2 regions of the Vibrio sp. QJM3NY_26 genome follow, and region 1 is predicted to be linked to the other one. Evidence: predicted binding sites of a transcription regulator. Region 1 holds the regulator's gene; the other holds the start of a gene.
The links. Region 1 encodes MetJ, which represses methionine synthesis genes. Its sites were predicted from a motif close to TTAGACNTNTANANGTCTAA; they were not measured.
Positions count from the first base shown of each region.

Region 1 (4,426 bases):
CAGTACTTGTGCTTTTTGTGCTTCACTCAAGGGAGCTGTAAGCTCACCCAAAGCGGTAAATTCTTGTTGAATGGTTGCCGTTAGTTGCGAGGCGGCTTCACCTTCAAGCAGAGCCTCAATCAGTTCAAGTTGAAACTGACGAAGGGTTTGCAGGCATTCATGAGCAATACGACCATCTTTGTCGAGCGCTTCGACAAACTCAATTAAGCGGTTGGTTGTTTTGCCTGCGGCCGATACCACCACCAAATCCGTCGCTGATGAATATTCTCTAAGAATGTTGACCACGCGTTGGTAACATTCAGGGTTCGCTAAACTGCTGCCACCAAATTTATGTAGCTGGCGAAAGGTTGCCATTATTAAACCTCCCCTTCAGCAATAAAGCGTTGTGTTTTTTCAAACGCTTGCTTGAGATCGTCGATTAGGTCTTCCGCATCTTCAAGGCCAACAGAAAGGCGCAGTAGTTGTTGAGAAACACCCGCTTCTGCCAATGCTTCTTCGCCCATCGCACGGTGAGTCATCGACGCAGGGTGACAAATCAGGCTTTCAACACCACCCAGTGATTCAGCCAAAGAAAATAACTCTAACTTATCTACAAAATATTTAAGTGCTTCAAAAGAGCCCGCAAACTCAAAGCTCAACATGGAACCAAAGCCCAACTGCTGTTTCTTCGCGATCTCGTGACCCGGGTGTTCAGGAAGGCTTGGGTGGTAAATAGTGCCCACCAGATCTTGTTGTTGCAGAGCCGTCAGAATTTCACGTGAACTCTCTTCGTGAACACGCATACGCGCACCTAGCGTACGAATACCACGTAGAGTCATGTAACTATCAAATGGTGTGCCGGTCGCACCAATACAGTTGCCCCACCATGCAAGCTCTTCAGCGTGCTCTTCAGTTTTCGTCACGACAACGCCACCAATAACATCTGAGTGTCCGTTGATGTATTTGGTGGTTGAGTGGATAACAAAATCAGCACCCAGCTCTAAAGGCTTTTGGAACACAGGCGTCAAAAACGTGTTATCGACAGCAACCAGAGCACCTACCTCTTTCGCTTTACGGCAAGTCTCTGCAATATCAACCACACGAACCAACGGGTTCGATGGCGTTTCGATTAAGATCAACTTTGGCTTGAGCGCGATCGCCGCATCCAACGCTGCTTGATCCGATTGATCAACGAACAAAACTTTGAAGTCACCTTTTAACGAGCGGGTATTAAATAGGCGGTAAGTACCACCGTAGCAGTCGTGTGGTGCGATAATAAGATCATCACCGCCTAAGAAAGCGGATACCCACAAGTTAAGTGCCGAAGTACCACAGTTAGTCACCACTGCACCTTTGCCAGATTCAAGCTCAAACAATGCCGTTTCTAATAAACCACGGTTTGGGTTACCAGAACGGGTGTAATCGTACTTTGGCACTTCACCAAAAGCGGGAAACCCATAGTTAGTCGAAAGATAAATAGGTGGGACAACGGCATGGTGTTGCGTGTCTGACTCGATACCAGTACGTACTGCGATTGTTGCTGGCTTCCGGCTGCTCATAGGTGCTTCCTTACAAGTTTTGCGTCTGAGAATCACAGCGGCTTGTCGGCATTTTGCGGCTGTGTTAGATATATGTTATTCACTTTACTTTCATAAATGTGAGACGTCAACACTTCTAGACGTCTATATGTCTTTGCTTATGGCAGTAAATCCCGCTAAAATCACCACTATTAATTTATTCTAACAACTAAAGTGATGAAGGTACGCAATGGCCGACTGGAATGGTGAATACATAAGCCCATATGCTGAGCATGGAAAGAAAAGCGAACAAGTAAAAAAAATTACAGTTTCTATCCCTCTAAAAGTGTTAAAGGTTCTTACTGACGAGCGCACTCGCCGCCAGATTAATAACCTACGCCATGCAACAAACAGTGAGCTACTGTGCGAAGCCTTTCTACATGCGTACACAGGCCAACCACTGCCAACGGATGAAGATCTCCGTAAAGACCGTCCAGACGACATCCCGACTGAAGTGAAAAAGCTGATGACAGAGATGGGTATCGAATTCGAAGCGTTTGACGAAGAATAAAAACAACTCAGTCACTGCCTTCAATATTGATTCGCTATAGCTGAACCTTATTTGTCACATCACCCACTACGTTATCGGTAGCTGCTCTGTGAATGATAGACATAAAAAAAACCGACTCCTATGAGTCGGTTTTTTATTATTCTTTTTCGCTCAATAGAGCAACAGCTATTAAGCTATTAAGCTATTAAATTATTAAATTATTAAATTATTAAATTATTAAATTATTAAAGCATTAAGCCATATAGTTAGCAGGCATCTCAATACGAGCTACGCCAGATTCAACGGCCGCTACTGCAACCGCTTGTGCTACGCGAGGAAGTAGACGTGGGTCCATTGGCTTAGGAATGATGTAGCCTTTACCAAACTCCAGTGCAGTCTCACCTGCAGCAGCAAGTACTTCAGCCGGAACTTCTTCTTTCGCTAGTTCACGAATCGCTTTAACCGCAGCCAGCTTCATCTCATCATTGATTTCGCTCGCACGCACATCAAGCGCACCACGGAAAATGAATGGGAAACAAAGTACGTTGTTTACTTGGTTCGGGTAATCGCTACGGCCTGTACCCATGATAAGGTCAGAACGAACTTCATGAGCAAGCTCTGGCTTGATCTCTGGATCTGGGTTTGAACATGCAAACACAACAGGCTTATCAGCCATCAGCGTGAGTGCTTTAGCTGGTAGCAGGTTAGGACCCGATACGCCCAAGAACAGGTCAGCGCCTTCAATAACATCTTCAAGCGTGCGCTTGTCCGTGTTATTTGCGAATAGCGCTTTGTATTCATTCAAGTCTTCACGACGAGTGTGGATTACACCTTTACGGTCAAGCATGTAGATCTTCTCACGCTGAGCGCCACACTTAATCAGCAGTTCCATACAAGCAACAGCTGCTGCGCCAGCACCTAAACAAACGATCTTACACTCTTCAAGCTTCTTACCTTGAAGCTCAATCGCGTTCAGCATACCTGCAGCCGTTACAATCGCTGTACCGTGTTGGTCATCATGGAAAACAGGGACATCACAACGCTCAATCAGGCGGCGCTCAATCTCAAAACAGTCAGGTGCTTTGATGTCTTCTAGGTTAATACCGCCGAATGTATCTGCGATATTCGCAACCGTATCAACGAACTCATCGATTGTGCGGTGTTTTACTTCAATATCGATAGAATCTAAACCAGCAAAACGCTTAAACAGTAGCGCTTTACCTTCCATAACAGGTTTAGAAGCAATAGGGCCAAGGTTACCTAGGCCAAGAATCGCTGTACCGTTAGAGATAACTGCAACCATGTTGCCTTTACCTGTGTACTTATAAACGTTATCAACGTTCTGTGCGATCTCGCGAACAGGCTCAGCCACGCCTGGGCTGTATGCAAGTGCTAGGTCTTCTGCAGAGTTTGCAGGCTTCGTCAGTGCTACGGCAATTTTGCCTGGAATTGGGAACTCATGGTAATCAAGAGCTTGCTGACGGAATTGTTCTTGAGGCGATAACGCTTGAGAGGATTGATCTTGGCGGCTGTCTTCAGACATAGGTGTAGGTTCCTAGGATATTATTATTTGGGGGATCTTGTTCATGTTAATAGATGTACTTCAAAGTTCCTAGGTGGTTAAAGCCTCTGTCTCATTAAAAAACGAGATTTCACTACTAATAAGACCAGTGAGCAGTTGAAATTACTGTCGCTTGTTGAACTTTCGAGCGGATTTCAAGAATGGAGTGTTGGGTGTAAGTTATGAAACAAAACTCAAGCGGGTTGCCTGTCGTTTCGAGAAGTTGATGGCTGAATAAGATTCAGCGTTTTCTTAAATTTCAGGCAACAAAAAAGGACACCGAAGTGTCCTTTTTATGTCTAAATAGCGAGAATTACTTCTTGCTAGAAAGAGCACCGAAACGCTTGTTGAAGCGATCAACACGGCCGCCAGTATCTACGATACGTTGCTTACCAGTGTAGAATGGGTGACATTTGTCACATACGTCTAGGTGGATAGATTCTTTTGCAAGCGTTGAGTTGAACTCAAATGTGTTGCCGCAAGAACAAGTTGCAGAAACTGCTTTGTATTCTGGGTGGATACCAGTTTTCATGGGATAACCTCAAGTAGGCCGTGTCGCTATACGATTCTAAGCCGCACACCACACGTAGTTAAAAAATAAAATAAAGACACCGCTGCATCACTAAACTGCGATAAAGCCATACCTTTAAGGCGCAGTATAGTAATGAATCTATAAGGCAGGATCAACTGATTTGATACATTTTTCACCAATAGCCTCTTTTATTTCCTTTGTCGGCCTGAGATTTCGGGCTCTCGTTATCTTCCTTCGTTAACTCGATACTCTCATCCAAACTGCTCCTCGAATTTAACGCCCTTATC
Region 1 covers NZ_CM173515.1:3,167,252-3,171,677, forward strand. The annotation lists gene AC3CH4_RS14155 (bifunctional aspartate kinase/homoserine dehydrogenase II) at 1-354, opposite strand, end outside; gene AC3CH4_RS14160 (O-succinylhomoserine (thiol)-lyase) at 357-1,538, opposite strand; gene metJ (met regulon transcriptional regulator MetJ) at 1,747-2,067, shown strand; gene AC3CH4_RS14170 (malic enzyme-like NAD(P)-binding protein) at 2,300-3,589, opposite strand; gene rpmE (50S ribosomal protein L31) at 3,921-4,139, opposite strand.

Region 2 (4,426 bases), 1.7 Mb from region 1:
CAAATTCTTGAAGATACATGCCGAACAAGCGATTTCTGCTTTCGCTATGGTGGAGAGGAGTTTGTTGTCATGTTACCTAGAGCGAATAAAATTCAAGCAATGCAAATAGCTGAAAGAATAAGGAACCACGCAAAACACAACTCCAATCAAGAGCTCTCATCTGGCAGGTATACTGTCAGCATTGGAGTGACTCAAGCTCTCATAAACGATGACTGGAATTCATTAATTAAAAGAGCGGATAACGCCCTCTACGACGCAAAATCTCAAGGGCGCGATTGCATTGTTGAACGTTAACAAAATGTGGTAGTTAAATATTCATATTAAGAAAAAAACAAGCTTTGCCCAATTTAAAGCTAGAACTTCCTCAAAGCCAATAATCAAAACCGCCCTACTTCACTGACTTAATCACTTACATCAACCTTGTGTTGATTGATTCAGTAAAACAAACCTAAGAGATGGGAATCGATTCCGAAGTGATCGTTTTATCTGACTGTCATCTAATTTTTGTACTTTGATATAACAAATAGCCTAAAAGATATTGAGCGATCGTTCAAATATATTGAAATTTCCACTATAGTTGATTGGTAAAACAACTCACAACAAGGAAAAGTTATGAATCAAAGTACCGAGTCTCAATCAGATCCAACTCGATCTATCCCTCAAGAAGCATTTGATTGGTATGACGAATATGCGCACGGTCTGATTGATCGCAGAGAATTTATGGCTCGTCTATCTGGGTTGGCTGTACTTGGCTTAACCATGACAACGCTAACTTCTGCACTGATCCCTAATTATGCGCAGGCAGAGCAAGTCTCTTTCAATGATCCTTCCATCACAGCAACCTACGAGACATTTCCTTCACCTAAAGGATACGGAGAAGGCCGTGGTTATTTAGTGGTACCAAAAGAGTTAGCTGATAATGCGCCAGTTGTCTTAGTTGTTCATGAAAATAGAGGCTTAAACCCATATATAAAGGATGTGGCAAGACGACTCGCAGCCGCGGGGTTTATTGCGTTTGCACCTGATGCACTCTATTCGCTTGGTGGGTATCCAGGTAATGATGATGAAGGTCGAGCAATGCAAAAATCATTATCCAGAGAGAAAATCGAAGAATACTTTATCGCCGCTGCAAACTTTTTGAAATCTCATGAAAAAAGTAACGGTAAGCTAGGCGCAGTCGGATTTTGCTTCGGTGGCTATATCGTAAATATGTTGGCGGCGGCAATGCCAGAACAACTGGATGCGGGCGTTCCGTTTTATGGTACTCCTGCCGCACCAGATTTAAGAAAGAATGTTAAAGGGCCATTGCTCATCCAATTTGCGGGAATCGACAAACGTGTGAATGCAACTTGGCCAGAGTATGAAGCTGAACTCAAAGAGATTGAGGCAGACTACACCGCTTACATCTATGACGGTGTGAATCATGGCTTCCATAACGATTCAACAGGTCGATATGCTGAAGAAGAAGCAGAGTTAGCGTGGGCACGTACACTTGAGTTCTTTAATAAAAAGCTTTCTTAATAGGCAGCTTTACCGAACCCGTTTTCTTTAAATTCCAAGTTACTGCCCTATACCTTATTCAACGAAACCCAAAAGGCCTCATACGTGCGAGGCCTTTGTTTTCTCAACGCTACATGGGCTTGCCCTACAGGTAGGTTTGGGGGTGTCGACATTCTGGTATTAAGTACACCTAGCTGCTTAATATCAATCTAACCTCTTAATATCAATCTAGCTTTGCTTCTAACAAACCTATTGACCCGATCGCATAAATAGATAATATAGACATCTAGACGCCTATATGTCTTTTGGTTAATTAAATGGAGTTATCATGAACAGCTACAAAAAAATCACAGCATCCCTGTTGGCATTAGCTTTCGTATTCGGCGTAACAGGATGTGGAAAAAAAGACGAGGCTGTCATCAAGATAGGGGCGACAGTTGGCCCACATGCACAAGTTGTACAGGCAGTCGCCAAAGAAGCAGCAAAGCAAGGGATTAACATTGAACTCGTCGAATTCTCAGACTACATCACCCCTAACGCAGCATTGGACGATGGAAGTATTCAACTCAATAGTTACCAACATCAGCCATTTCTCGACAACTTTAATGCCAATCACGATAGCCAGTTAGTTTCTATCGGACGTTCAATTTTGATGCGTATGGGCGTTTACTCTAACAAGTACACTTCGCTTGACTCTATCCCTGATAACGCACGAATCGCGATTCCAAACGACCCAACGAATGGCGGGCGTGGACTATTACTACTTGAAGATGCCGGGCTGATTTCATTAAAAGACAACGCTGGTTTCAACGCATCTTTAAACGATATTGTTAGCAACCCGAAGAACATTCGATTTGTTGAAGTGGATGCCGCGCAGTTACCACGCTCTCTTGACGATGTAGATGCTGCTGCAATCACCATGAACTATGTGATGTCGGCTGGACTCGATCCTAAGAAACAAGGTATCTACTTAGAGAAGAAAGATGCACCTTTAGCCGTGATGGTTGTAGCGGCGCGAGAAGAAGACAAAAATAATGAAACGTATAAAAAGATCATCTCAATTTACCACTCACAAGAGATTAGTGACTTTTTAGACAGCACTTTCAAAGGCACCATAGAAGCCGCAAATTAAGCTAAAGATTTGGCGTTGCCTGATACTTATGAAGCAACGCCAGACCTGAGTTGACGGGTTGTCGCTGACGCATTCCAGCCCCTTTTCAAATTAGAGAGTAAAGCATAAATTACTTAAATCGAAGTTGAAAACCGTATCGTCAGAGCAGATTATGTAAGCATGAAATTCAATTAAATCTGGGTTCTTCGCATGAAAAAAGAAGTGGTACTGTTTGATATAAATGAAACGGTTTTAAATTTGGAGTCATTACAGCCTAAATTTAAAGCGGTATTTGGCAGTGAGGATGCACTATCGCTTTGGTTTTCAAAGCTTTTACATTCCTCAACGGTTTGCATCGCAACAAACGTAAAATCTACTTTTTCTGAATTAGCGAATGCAGCGCTCGACGCTATTGCACAGCGGTACAAGTGTGATTTAACGGCGGAAAGCAAAGATGCTTTGTTAACTTCCTTTGCCAATCTACCACCGCACACTGATATCAAAGAGTCTTTACATAAGTTGCGTAAAAGTGGTTTTAAAACAGTCGCGTTTTCCAACTCATCCCTCGACCTTATCACTTCTCAAATCAAGAACTCGGGCTTAGAAGATTATTTCGACACCGTCATTTCTGTTGAAGAAACAGGCAGTTTCAAACCAAATTCAGACGTGTATAAATTTGCAGCAGAAACTTTACAAGAGCCTGTCGATAACCTTCGTCTTGTCGCTACTCACGATTGGGACACTCATGGTGCGTTATCTGCTGGCTTACAAGCCGCCTATATAGACCGAACAGGTGTTGAGTATCATTCCTTGTATTTGAAGCCGGAGATTAGCTCAAAGACGATGGATGGTGTGGTAGAGCAGATAATTAAGCACAATTTAGACAAGTAAAACCTCAAGAGGCTTTTGCTACTCCCGCTCGATACAAACAAAAAGGCTTCGCACACGCGAGGCCTTAATTCTATCTACAGAGCAATTAACTCGCCTACCCAATATAGCTTCTATCGAATCCAGCTTCGCCTTCGGTCAGGTAAAAACAAAGACCAAATTGCCAGTGAGATAGATGAAGTTCGCTTTTGCTCGGGGTTTATGGGGCGCTAGAGGCTGCTCTTCAAAATTCCTGAACTGCACCAACAAATATTTCGCCCCATTCCGCATTAACGTAATTACTTCGTGGAAGATCGAGCTACTGGAATTTCAGTACTTTTTCTCAAAGCAAACTGACGACGTGGAGTTGCAAGTTGGTGATATTGGAGTTTGAGTTTGTAGTAAAGAACATGCTCCGATTTGATCCAATATGAAAAATAACGTTTAACGATGTTTTACACTTTCAATTCTCTATGTCTACTCTAGTCCCACAAATCAACTATTTGCACGATATCTAATATACATCTCACTAATATATTGAATGATGAGGCACAATTACGCCTATGTTTGATAAATAAGGCCAAAACCAACGTCATGGTTAAACACCATCGAAAACAATTAGTAATAGGTATCTGATGCGTTTTTTAACTTGTTTTACTCTAACGTGTACTATTTTTTTATCCGCTAGGTGTTTTGCCGAAGAGCTAAAAATTTTCACTTGGGAAGACTATATCTCTGACATTCTGATAGAAGAGTTTGAAGAACAGTACGGTCATACTGTTTCTCAAGTTTATTTTGAAAATGAAATGTTGCGTGATGCTGTGGTGTATTCAGGTAAAGCCCTAGCCTATGATTTGTTTATCATTGATGGGCAAACCATTGGCGAACTGGGCAAAGCAGGCACCTTAGGGGATTTGTCTAATACTTTGAAGGAAGGTAATTCAAACT
Region 2 covers NZ_CM173515.1:1,432,422-1,436,847, reverse strand. The annotation lists gene AC3CH4_RS06420 (GGDEF domain-containing protein) at 1-294, shown strand, start outside; gene AC3CH4_RS06415 (dienelactone hydrolase family protein) at 613-1,521, shown strand; gene AC3CH4_RS06410 (MetQ/NlpA family ABC transporter substrate-binding protein) at 1,829-2,632, shown strand; gene AC3CH4_RS06405 (haloacid dehalogenase type II) at 2,822-3,502, shown strand; partial or broken gene AC3CH4_RS06400 (Lrp/AsnC family transcriptional regulator) at 3,579-3,674, shown strand; gene AC3CH4_RS06395 (polyamine ABC transporter substrate-binding protein) at 4,114-4,426, shown strand, end outside.
Region 2: the regulator MetJ is predicted to act here: its motif matches at 1,779-1,798, upstream of AC3CH4_RS06410 (MetQ/NlpA family ABC transporter substrate-binding protein).